DNA from 2 places in the Sphingobacterium sp. MYb388 genome. Region 1 is predicted to be linked to the other one. Evidence: riboswitches for the same ligand, from Rfam matches in the RefSeq annotation. Region 1 holds a riboswitch; the other holds the start of a gene.
What was found. Region 1 has a riboswitch for thiamine pyrophosphate ahead of thiM (hydroxyethylthiazole kinase). Riboswitches for the same ligand answer to the same signal wherever they lie in the genome.
Positions count from the first base shown of each region.

Region 2: it holds a riboswitch for thiamine pyrophosphate, as region 1 does, so the genes downstream of both, thiS (sulfur carrier protein ThiS) here and thiM (hydroxyethylthiazole kinase) in region 1, are expected to answer to the same signal.

Region 1 covers NZ_JBBGYV010000005.1:164,540-170,017, forward strand. The annotation lists gene WH188_RS17085 (efflux RND transporter permease subunit) at 1-1,219, opposite strand, end outside; gene WH188_RS17090 (efflux RND transporter periplasmic adaptor subunit) at 1,239-2,387, opposite strand; TPP riboswitch at 2,841-2,934, shown strand; gene thiM (hydroxyethylthiazole kinase) at 2,997-3,791, shown strand; gene thiE (thiamine phosphate synthase) at 3,791-4,429, shown strand; gene thiD (bifunctional hydroxymethylpyrimidine kinase/phosphomethylpyrimidine kinase) at 4,426-5,259, shown strand; gene WH188_RS17110 (TenA family protein) at 5,246-5,478, shown strand, end outside.
Region 2 covers NZ_JBBGYV010000001.1:202,381-207,858, forward strand. The annotation lists gene WH188_RS00910 (thiazole synthase) at 1-436, opposite strand, end outside; gene thiE (thiamine phosphate synthase) at 424-1,074, opposite strand; gene WH188_RS00920 (thiamine phosphate synthase) at 1,182-1,778, opposite strand; gene thiC (phosphomethylpyrimidine synthase ThiC) at 1,775-3,589, opposite strand; gene thiS (sulfur carrier protein ThiS) at 3,617-3,865, opposite strand; TPP riboswitch at 3,887-3,984, opposite strand; gene nudK (GDP-mannose pyrophosphatase NudK) at 4,171-4,749, opposite strand; tRNA gene WH188_RS00940 (tRNA-Leu) at 5,221-5,305, opposite strand; tRNA gene WH188_RS00945 (tRNA-Gly) at 5,320-5,395, opposite strand.

The DNA.
Region 1 (5,478 bases):
CATCATCGACGACGATACCGATTGCAAGTACAAGTGCAAAGAGTGTCAGTACGTTTATTGTGAAACCAAAAGCAAGCAGAAAGAAAAATGTTCCTATGATCGCTACCGGTACAGCAATTGCAGGTATAATAGTCGATCTAAAGTCCTGTAAAAACAAGAATACGACGATAAATACCAGAATAAATGCTTCAATCAAAGTAGATTTCACCTGGCCTGTTGCTTCGTCCAAACGCTCTTTTGTACTCATCAAACTGGTATAGTCTACGCCAGGAGGAAAGTTTTTGGAAGCACTCTTTAATACATCGCGTACACCGATTTCGATGTCATTTGCATTAGATCCTGTAGTTTGCAGAATTGCAACAGTAACTGAGTTTTTACCGCTCATAGTTGTATTTCCACTATAACTAAGAGAACCAAATTCTATACGAGCTACATCTTTTAAGCGTACCAAAAGCTCACCATCACGTTTAACAACGATATTTTCATATTCATGAGGTTGGCTTTTTTTACCTTTATAACGCATTACGTACTCCAGTGCAGCATTCGATTCTTCACCCAATTTACCGGGTGCCACCTCTAAACTTTGAGTGCCGATGGCTCTACTTACATCTGCAGGTTCTAAACCATAAGAAGCCATTTTCTGCGGATTGAGCCAAACACGCATTGAATAGTCCTTTAAACCAAAAACCTGTGCCTGACCTACACCGGGTACACGTTTAATCTGTGGTATGACATTGATGTTGACATAGTTTTGAAGAAACAACTCATCATATTTTTCATTATCATCCGTATACACGTTGAAGATCATGATCATACTGTTCTGTTGTTTTGAGGTCGTAAGCCCCATCCGGATTACTTCCTCTGGAAGTATCGGCGTTGCTTGCTGTACTCTGTTTTGCACGTTTACAGCGGCCTGATCAGGATTGACACCTTGTTTGAAGATAATGGAAATGGAAAAAGAACCATCATTACTTGCAGTAGACTTGATATACTGCATGTTTTCCACACCATTGATCTGCTCTTCCAGTGGTGTTACCACTGAGCGGATCACGGCCTCACTGTTCCCACCAGGATAACTCCCCGAAACCATTACGGTGGGTGGAGATATATCTGGAAATCTTGTTACAGGAAGTCTTAATAATCCTATAACACCCAATATTAATAGCACAACCGAAATAACGGTGGCCATTACTGGTCTATCTATAATCTTTTTTAACATGTTGATACTCGTCTAAAAATTAATTTTTTAATGAGTCTTGACTGATTACTTTAGGTTGAACTACAATTCCTTCTGTTAATTGGTCAATACTATTTACGGCTATTTTATCGCCCGCTTTTACGCCGGATTTGATGATATAATCTGCACCTGTTCTACCATTTATTTCAATAGGTTTCATTGCCACTTTATTGCTGTCAGCGAGGACATAAACAAAAAATTTGTCTTGAATATCTTTCACTGCTGCCATAGGTAGCTTGATTGCACTGTTCAGACTTTTAGTTAAAACCACTCGCGCTGCACCTCCTGAGCGTAAAATTTTATCTGGATTTGAAAATACCGCTTTTAGTGATATCGTTCCTGTGTTACGATCAATGTTACCACTTGCAATTTCAACCTGACCTTTTTGATTATATTTGTTACCGTCGGCCATGATAATCTCTACCGTGTTCATTCCGGCATCTGTTTTTCTATCATTCATAAAAGCAATAAATTTTGCTTCATTGAGGTTGAAGTAAACAAATACCTGATCGATTTCAGATAAACTTGTCAATGGATTGACATCAGAAGGTGTGACCAAATTTCCGACCCTACTCGGAATACGGCCTATATATCCACTTACTGGTGCTTTGATAATTGCGAAGGCAGCGTTTAACTGTGAAGAGCTCACTGCTGATTTGGCTTGTGCCACTTGAGCACTTGCTGCATCATATTGCGCTTGTGCAGTTTTTAGCTGTAGGTCTGAAACAACCTTTCCCTGAACTAGAGGTCTTATTTTTTCTAATTCAATCTGTGCATTTGCCTGTGCAGCTAGTGCCGATTGTAACGAAGCTTTACTGTTATTCACCTGCTCATTGAAGACATCACTTTTAATTTTAAAAAGTGATTGCCCCTTTTGTACATATTGTCCTTCCTTCACATATGTCACTTCTAGGTAACCGGAAACTTGTGCTCTAATATCGACATTGACTGTTCCCTCTATGGTACCAGGATAAGTTTCTACAATCGTAGTCGGAGACTCTTTTAGCTCAATGAAATCAGCAGGAACAGCTTGTTGTTCATACGATCCATCTTGTTTTTGTCCGCCACATGAAATAAATAATAAACCGAAAGCAAATACGGCTGTATATAGATTGAAATTGTTTGTTGCTTTGAATTCTTGCTTTACCATTTTTTTATGATTAAAATTTCAAATACAAATAACAGAAGATTAGATGGTTTAAGAAAGAAATAATTGACTGAACTGGTGAAAATAGCTTCTGAACCGAAATAGTGATCTACTGAATCATCACGATGTAAATTGGTAAGTATAGCCGATTGTTTTTGTTTTAATACGATAAAATTAGAATTAAGTCTAGTAACAATTAGGATGTTAAATTTAAAATTATCGAGAGCAACAGCTATATTATTTTTATTTCATGTAACAGCAGTTTTGTAATTTATTGCTTTCTGTTGATGGAATTTTTTGTGATCAGAATGGTTTTTAATGTCAAAACAATCAATGTGTTGTGTTTTTTTACAATTATGTCATGTGATTTTTTATAGATAAACTCAACATAATAATTATTATTTCAAAATGTCAATGTTCATGCAATGGGAATGAATGTTTATATTTTATATCTTTGTTATGCTTTAGGGGTATTCTAAAAAAGAATTGAGAGAGTCCCTTTGAACCTGACACGGCTAATACCGACGTAGGGAAAAGCAATACAGTACACCTGTGCTGTTTTGTATGTGGTTTTTTCCTAAAGCATTCAATCTTTTATTAAATGAAATGAATATGGAGAAAACACTTTGGATGCATATCCAACAAGTAAGAGCACAATCGCCACTCGTACATAACATTACTAATTTTGTCGTCATGAATAATACTGCCAATGCCTTATTGGCTGTTGGAGCTTCACCTATTATGGCTCATGCTAAATCTGAAGTAGTCGAGATGGTCACTATCAGCGATTCACTTGTTATTAACATAGGAACATTAGATGAAGTGTGGTCAGAATCTATGTTATTGGCTGCAAATACTGCTTCTCAATTAGGGAAACCTTGGATTTTAGATCCTGTTGGAGCGGGGGCGACATCTTATCGCGATCATATTCTAAAAGAATTGCTTCGTGAAAAACCAACTGTCATAAGAGGTAATGCATCTGAAATTATTGCACTAAACAAATCTAATCTTATAAAGACGAAAGGAGTGGATAGTACTTCTCAAAGTGGTGAAGCAGTTAAAGCCGCATTAGATCTTCATCGACAATATGGTTCCGTTGTTTGTATTTCTGGCGAAACTGATATTGTGATTTCTGGGAGTCAGGAGATTCATCTAAAAAATGGACATCTTTTGATGACAAAGGTAACCGGGTTAGGATGTTCTGCAAGTGCGATTGTTGGAGCCTTTATAGCTGTAATAGCCAATAAAACAGAGGCAGTAACTGCTGCAATGGCTCTCATGGGAGTAGCTGGAGAACTAGCTGAAAAGGAAAGTGATGGACCGGGTAGTCTGCAGGTTAAACTTCTTGATAAGCTATATAACATCACTGAAACTGAATTTGGGAATACATTAAAATTTAGCATATAATGGATTTCGATACTTCTTTTCCTTATCAGTTATATCTTGTGATTTCAGAGCAGGATTGTCGTGGAATAAATTATCTTCATGTTGCGGAGCGCGCTATTATTGGTGGTGTAGATATTATACAGCTTCGAGAAAAAGAGCTAACGACCCGTCTTTACTTGGCAAAAGCCCGCCAATTGAAAGAGATCACTGACAAATATGGGATTCCTTTAATCATCAATGATAATCTTGAAGTGGCCCAAGAATTGGGTGCGGCTGGTATTCATGTAGGTAACCATGATATTTCTCCTAGTCATATTAGAAAAGCTTGGTATAGCCCAAGACCTCTGGTCGGTTATTCTATTGAAAATCTTGAACAGTTGAAAAATGAGCAGATTCCATTATCCGATTACTTGGGTATCAGCCCTGTATTCAATACTGAAACCAAAAAGGATACCATCACAGAATGGGGCTTAGAAGGTATTGTGAATATTCGACAACGAACAGATAAACCGTTGGTTGCTATTGGCAATATCCATATACAAAATGCTCGTCGTGTTATACAGGCAGGTGCCGATTGTTTAGCTGTAGTGTCTGCGATATGTGGGAGTGAAAATCCAGAAAAAGCAGCATTTGAACTTAAAAATGAAATTTTAAAATGAAAAAATACCGATACCCAACTACGCTGACGATCGCAGGTTTCGACGGAAGTGGCGGAGCCGGAATACAAGCGGATATCAAAACTTTTTCGGCATTAGGATGCTATGCTACCTCGGTATTGACAGCATTGCCTGTGCAAAATACGATGGGAGTCCGAAAGATTTATCCCATAGCACTGGAAGCTGTAGCAGATCAGATTGAATCTATTATGGACGATGTCTTTCCTGATGCCATAAAGATTGGAATGGTCCATACACCACAATTGGTTATTACAATTGCGCAGACGCTTCAGAAATATAAAAAAGTACCCCTTGTATTTGATCCTGTAATGGTTGCTACTAGTGGCCACCGGCTTATTGAGGAACAAACTATTGCAGCAATGATCGACCTACTTTTCCCCTTAGCAGATTTAATTACACCGAATATGGATGAAGCCGGTATACTGGCCAATGCGAAAGTAGAAACATTAGAAGATATGTATGTTGCAGGGGAAAGTATCCTAGCATTAGGTTGTGAGCGCGTCTTGGTAAAGGGGGGGCATCTGGAGCAGGATACGCTGCAATCTATATTATTTGATAAAAATTGCCGTCCCGAAATATTTAAAAGTAAAAAAATTAAAACAAAGAATACCCATGGTTCCGGGTGTACGCTGTCATCTGCAATAGCCGCTTATCTGGCACAGGGGCATACGATATCTGAAGCAGTTTCTTTAGCGCAAAACTATGTTTTTGTGGCAATAGAACAAGGGGCAGATGTACAATTAGGAATGGGCAATGGTCCTTTAAATCATTTTTTTAATCCTCAAAAACAAATTAAATATGAATTGGTCTGAACAGGTTTGGAATAGTATCTCAGATAAATATCAGTCTATATTAGACATGCCTTTTATAAAGGAACTTACGACAGGAAATTTGCCTAAAGAAAAATTTCAATTTTATATGGCTCAAGATTCGCTTTATCTTGAACATTTTGGTCGAGCATTAGCCCTTATTGGTGCTCGAGCACATGATGTTCAAGATGCGCTATCCTATATGCGTTTTGGAGAAAATGC
Region 2 (5,478 bases), on a different contig from region 1:
CAGCTTCTTCTAGTCTTTTACAGAGCACTGGATCTGCATGCATATAAGGGAGCACAATAAAACCGAGTTTTGCAAGTTGCTCCGTAGCCAACAATGTTTCGATCGGATCGGGCATCAGGTAACGTGAATCTGGATGAATTTCGAGTTTTACCCAGTTCGTTTCCAGGGCTTCACGAGCAAGTTGTGCGGCCAAGACTGCTTCTTTTGCATTACGTGCTCCAGAGGTATTGGGGAGTAAATTTACGCCAGTGATTTGTAAAGACTCGAGAAATGTGTCTGAGGAAGACTGATGGTCCAAACGCTTTAAAGCCATCGTGACCAATTCAGAACCCGATGCGACGATAGATTCCTTCATTTGTTGCAGACTTCCGAACTTTCCTGTTCCTAAGAATAGTCTCGATTGAAATATCTGATCTGCTATTTTTAATGTATCCATTGCAGTTTATTTTTAAGTTCTTGAATGTAGTGAGGGTGTACGGTGATCAAACTTGACAGTGCTATCCCATAAATGCCAATATCTTGTAGGGGAACGATATCATCAAGTGTTATACCGCCAATAGCGTAAATCGGCGGATAGTTTTGACCGTTGTTTTTTAAATGATAAACGATGTCTTGATATCCTGTTAAGCCTAATATTGGACTTAAATTGTTTTTAGTTGCGGTGAACCGTAAAGGGCCAAGACCGATGTAATCGCAGTTTTCTGTGATGCGTTGCTGTACGTCAGAAATATTATTTGCTGTACCACCAATTATTTTGTGCGGTCCTAATACATGTCGGGCCTCTTGTATGTCAGTATCTGTTAATCCCAGATGAACTCCGGCAGCATCAATGGTTTTGGCTATGTGCAGATAATCATTGATAATAAGAGTAGCACTATGTTGCAAGCAATGCTGTTTAATACGACGTGCTAATGCGAGCACTTCATCTTCAGTGCCTTGTTTCCAGCGTAGCTGAATCCAATCTGCACCCGCTTGTAGTGCATTATTAATGTTAGTCTCCTGTTCAATAGCCGTATCTCCCTGCGAGATATACTGTATCTTACTGAACGTGATATTTTTGGGGTATGCTGTCATTACTGTTTCAATTTTTTTGCTATCGCATTTTTCTGCTCAGTATAATCCGGTTTGGGTATTTCCTTCTAATCATTTGTAAAGGAATGAAGTACCTTTAACAACTATTGTTACAGGCAATATGCATGATCTTTCATAAGACAATTTTTAAAACTTATTAAAGGTTGTTCATTCTTCCAGATTTCTCCTAATAGCGCTACACCATCGACGCCGGCATCATATACAAGGCCTAGGTTTTCGGAATGGATACCAGCAAGCCCAATTAATTGAACTTGCTGGTTATTCCGTAGCTTTAACTCGTTTTTTACGGTATGCTCCTTACCATGACCAGGTTTTGAAATACTTGAAAACATCGGACTAAACAGTGCGTATGACCATCGGTTATCCAGTTGATTAAAATCTGCAATGCTGTGCACAGATGTTGATCGGATTACGGTAGGACTATACTGATTTTGTTTTTTTGATTTTCGATCATATTCATTAAAATGTAACCGGTTTATGTTCAGCTTTTCGGCTAGATAATGATGGCTATGCAGGACAAGACGGTTTCGATATTGCGGAGCTATTCCATAAATAAATTGACACATATCATCATCTGAAAAGTTATATTTTCTGATATGTAACAGTTCCAATCCTGCATCCAGTATACTGTTGATGATCTGGAGTTCGTTATCAATATCATGCTCAGCTGTCAAGACGATGATCATAAGTACAATTCTTTACCTTGTTCGATAAACTCTTTTGACATATCGATCATGCCTTGTTCTGCAGAATCCCGGATTTCCTGTGTGATCTTCATCGAGCAGAATTTAGGGCCGCACATCGAACAGAAGTGAGCAACTTTGGCACCGTCTGCAGGTAAAGTTTCATCATGAAATTCTCGGGCTGTGTCAGGATCTAAGGAAAGGTTAAACTGATCTTCCCAACGGAACTCAAACCTCGCTTTACTTAGAGCATTGTCGCGGTATTGTGCACCAGGATGTCCTTTAGCCAAATCTGCCGCATGTGCAGCCAGTTTGTAGGTGATCACGCCATCCTTTACATCTTTTCGGTTAGGTAAACCGAGGTGTTCTTTTGGGGTAACATAACAAAGCATGGCACAGCCGAACCAGCCAATCATTGCCGCGCCAATTGCTGAGGTGATATGATCATAACCCGGAGCAATATCTGTTGTCAATGGGCCTAAAGTGTAAAATGGTGCTTCGTCACAAACCTCAAGCTGTTTGTCCATGTTTTCTTTGATCATGTGCATAGGTACATGACCTGGGCCTTCGATCATAACCTGTACATCATGTTTCCATGCTATTTTGGTCAACTCTCCCAAGGTTTCTAATTCAGCAAATTGTGCAGCATCGTTAGCATCAGCTATAGAACCTGGTCGAAGTCCATCCCCTAGGGAAAAAGCAACATCATATTCCTTCATGATCTGACAGATTTCTTCAAAATGCGTGTAAAGGAAGTTTTCTTTATGATGGAACAGACACCATTTTGCCATAATCGAGCCACCTCGGGAAACAATACCTGTTACACGTTGTGCTGTCAAATGGATATAACGTAAAAGTACTCCTGCATGGATGGTGAAATAAGAAACCCCTTGTTCGGCCTGTTCAATTAGTGTATCTCTGAATATTTCCCATGTCAGATCTTCTGCAACGCCTTTTACTTTTTCCAAAGCTTGATATATAGGAACTGTACCGATTGGCACAGGAGAATTACGGATGATCCATTCGCGTGTTTCATGAATATTTTTACCTGTTGAAAGATCCATAATTGTATCAGCACCCCATCGGCATGCCCAGACAGCTTTATCAACTTCTTCTTCAATGCTTGAGGTAACGGCACTATTACCAATATTAGCGTTGATCTTTACCAAAAAGTTGCGGCCGATGATCATCGGTTCGCTTTCTGGATGATTAATGTTGTTTGGAATAATTGCTCTTCCGGCGGCAATTTCTTCTCTTACAAATTCAGGGGTAATTAATTTCTTTGGAGTACGGGCACCAAAATTGTGACCGGTGTGCTGATGATCCATACCTTTAGTTGCTGCTTCGATTTGCTCAATACGCTGATTTTCGCGAATGGCTACATACTCCATCTCTGGAGTTATGATACCTTTTCTTGCATAGTGCAGTTGACTTACATTTTTACCTGCTAATGCTTTTTTAGGTCTATGACTGTATTCGAAACGGAGTTCATCCAGCTCCGAGTCTGCCAATCTTTCTTTTCCATAATCTGAACTGATTTGTGATAAAACTTGAACATCTTTTCTGTCCAATATCCAATTTTCACGAGTTCTAGGAAGACCTTTGCGGATATCAATCAGTGCTTGTTCATCCGTATACGGACCAGAAGTGTCATAAATAGTGACTGGAGGATTGATTTCTATTCCACCCTTGCTAAGTTTGGTCGGGCTTAATGTAATTTCACGCATGGCAACCTGAATAGGATAGAGCTGACCTGAAATATAGACTTTTTTTGAATTTGGAAATGGGGTCTGGGTAATGCTTTGTTCTAACATAATGGTATAGTAATAGGTATAAGAGATTTATCCGCCCTGTGTTGCAGCGATAATTAGAATTGAGTCCTGATGCTGTAGTTTGGTTGTTGCCCAAGCCGTTTTGGGTATAACCTGGTTATTAATAGCGACAGCAATGCCCTTGCTTTTTTCTGGGAATTCCAAAAGCATCAAACCTTCCAAAGAGGAGGGGGGCTGTTCAAAAAGACGTAATTGGTGATTAATTGTGAGTTCCATTCCTTTTAAAATTTTTAAATAAAAAACTTTAGGAATGGCCACAGTTGTGCCGGTATATGCACAATGAAGACATCTACTTTTCCCTACGCCAGTATGATCCGGATCAGGTTCTAAGGGTAAAATCTCAGCCTGCAAATTTGCAGACACCCCTAAAGTTTCCACTAAACTAGGTAAAAAATCTCAATAAACGAAAAGAGGTAGATTTATTTTAGTCTGTCCATCTTTTTGTGACAGAACCATATACTTTAAGAAGTGAAGTGTTTTATTGATGAGGCCTGCTGGTATAGCGAACAATGATTCTCCCTGCCAGAGGTGGAGTTATGGGCAGGGTGAATCAATGGAAAATACTATAAAATATGATGGAGTTTAATATATTGAAGCAGCATAATGGTTTTGGCATCTTTGATTTCGCCATTATCAACCATTTGCATCGCTTCTTTTATAGGCAATTCTAAAACTTCAATATTTTCTTCTTCCTGTTCTAGTCCACCACCTTCACTGACTTTCATTTCTTTAGCATATTCGGCTATAAAGAAATACAGAATTTCTGTGACAGATCCAGGGGACATATAAGCTTCAAATATTTTACGTACATCTGTAATTTTATAACCCGTTTCTTCTTCCGTTTCTCTTCTGATGCAATCCTCGGCATTATCTTTATCCAACAAACCTGCACAAGCTTCAATCATCATACCGCTCTCATTTCCATTGACAAATGTAGGTAGACGAAATTGACGGGTAAGAATAACTGTTTTCTGCTCTTTGTTGTACAGTAAAATGGTGGCGCCGTTTCCTCTGTCGTATGCTTCCCTGCTTTGACTCATAATGGTGCCGTCCTTTTTTAAATATTCGTAAGTGATCTTTCGCAAGACGTACCAATTGTCTGATAAGATCTTGGTTTCTGTGATTTTGATGTTATCTATCATGATTGAGGTATTTCAAATTCGCATTATTAATAATTATCATATGCATATTTTTCAGTTCTTTTATACTTTTTTTCTAAAATACGGTGGACTTTTAAAAGTAAGTTGTCGATGGCTAAAGGTATATAAATTTATAAACTCCTAAAATTGTTTATATGGGAAAAATCGATCGTGTTAAAGGAAGTTTTATTCAGTAGCGATTGCCTTTATGAGCTGATATAAAATGATGAAGATCATGTAGAGGACAGGTTAAAAAGTACTTGAGATCTTAAATACATTTTATTATGTATTTATAGAGGGTTTATAGAGATATACCTCTATGAACCCTTTAGTAAACCTCTATAATATCACTATTACCTATCTAGAAATATACAAGATGGAAACAATAAAATGCAATGGTAAATCTATTGATATCAATAAAAAAATCAAAGGTCTATAAACAAGAAAAGCTCATCTTTTGGATGAGCTTTCTTGTACCTAGGGCGGGAATCGAACCCGCACTTCCTTAACGGAAACAGGATTTTAAGTCCTGCGTGTCTACCAGTTCCACCACCTAGGCAGGTGATATTAATGTGGAGCGAAAAACGAGATTCGAACTCGCGACCCCAACCTTGGCAAGGTTGTGCTCTACCAGCTGAGCTATTTTCGCATTGCTAACAGTTAACAAGTTGTTTTCTGTTTTGGTGATGCAAATATAGAGCTAATAATTAAAAAAACAAATTTTAATATAAG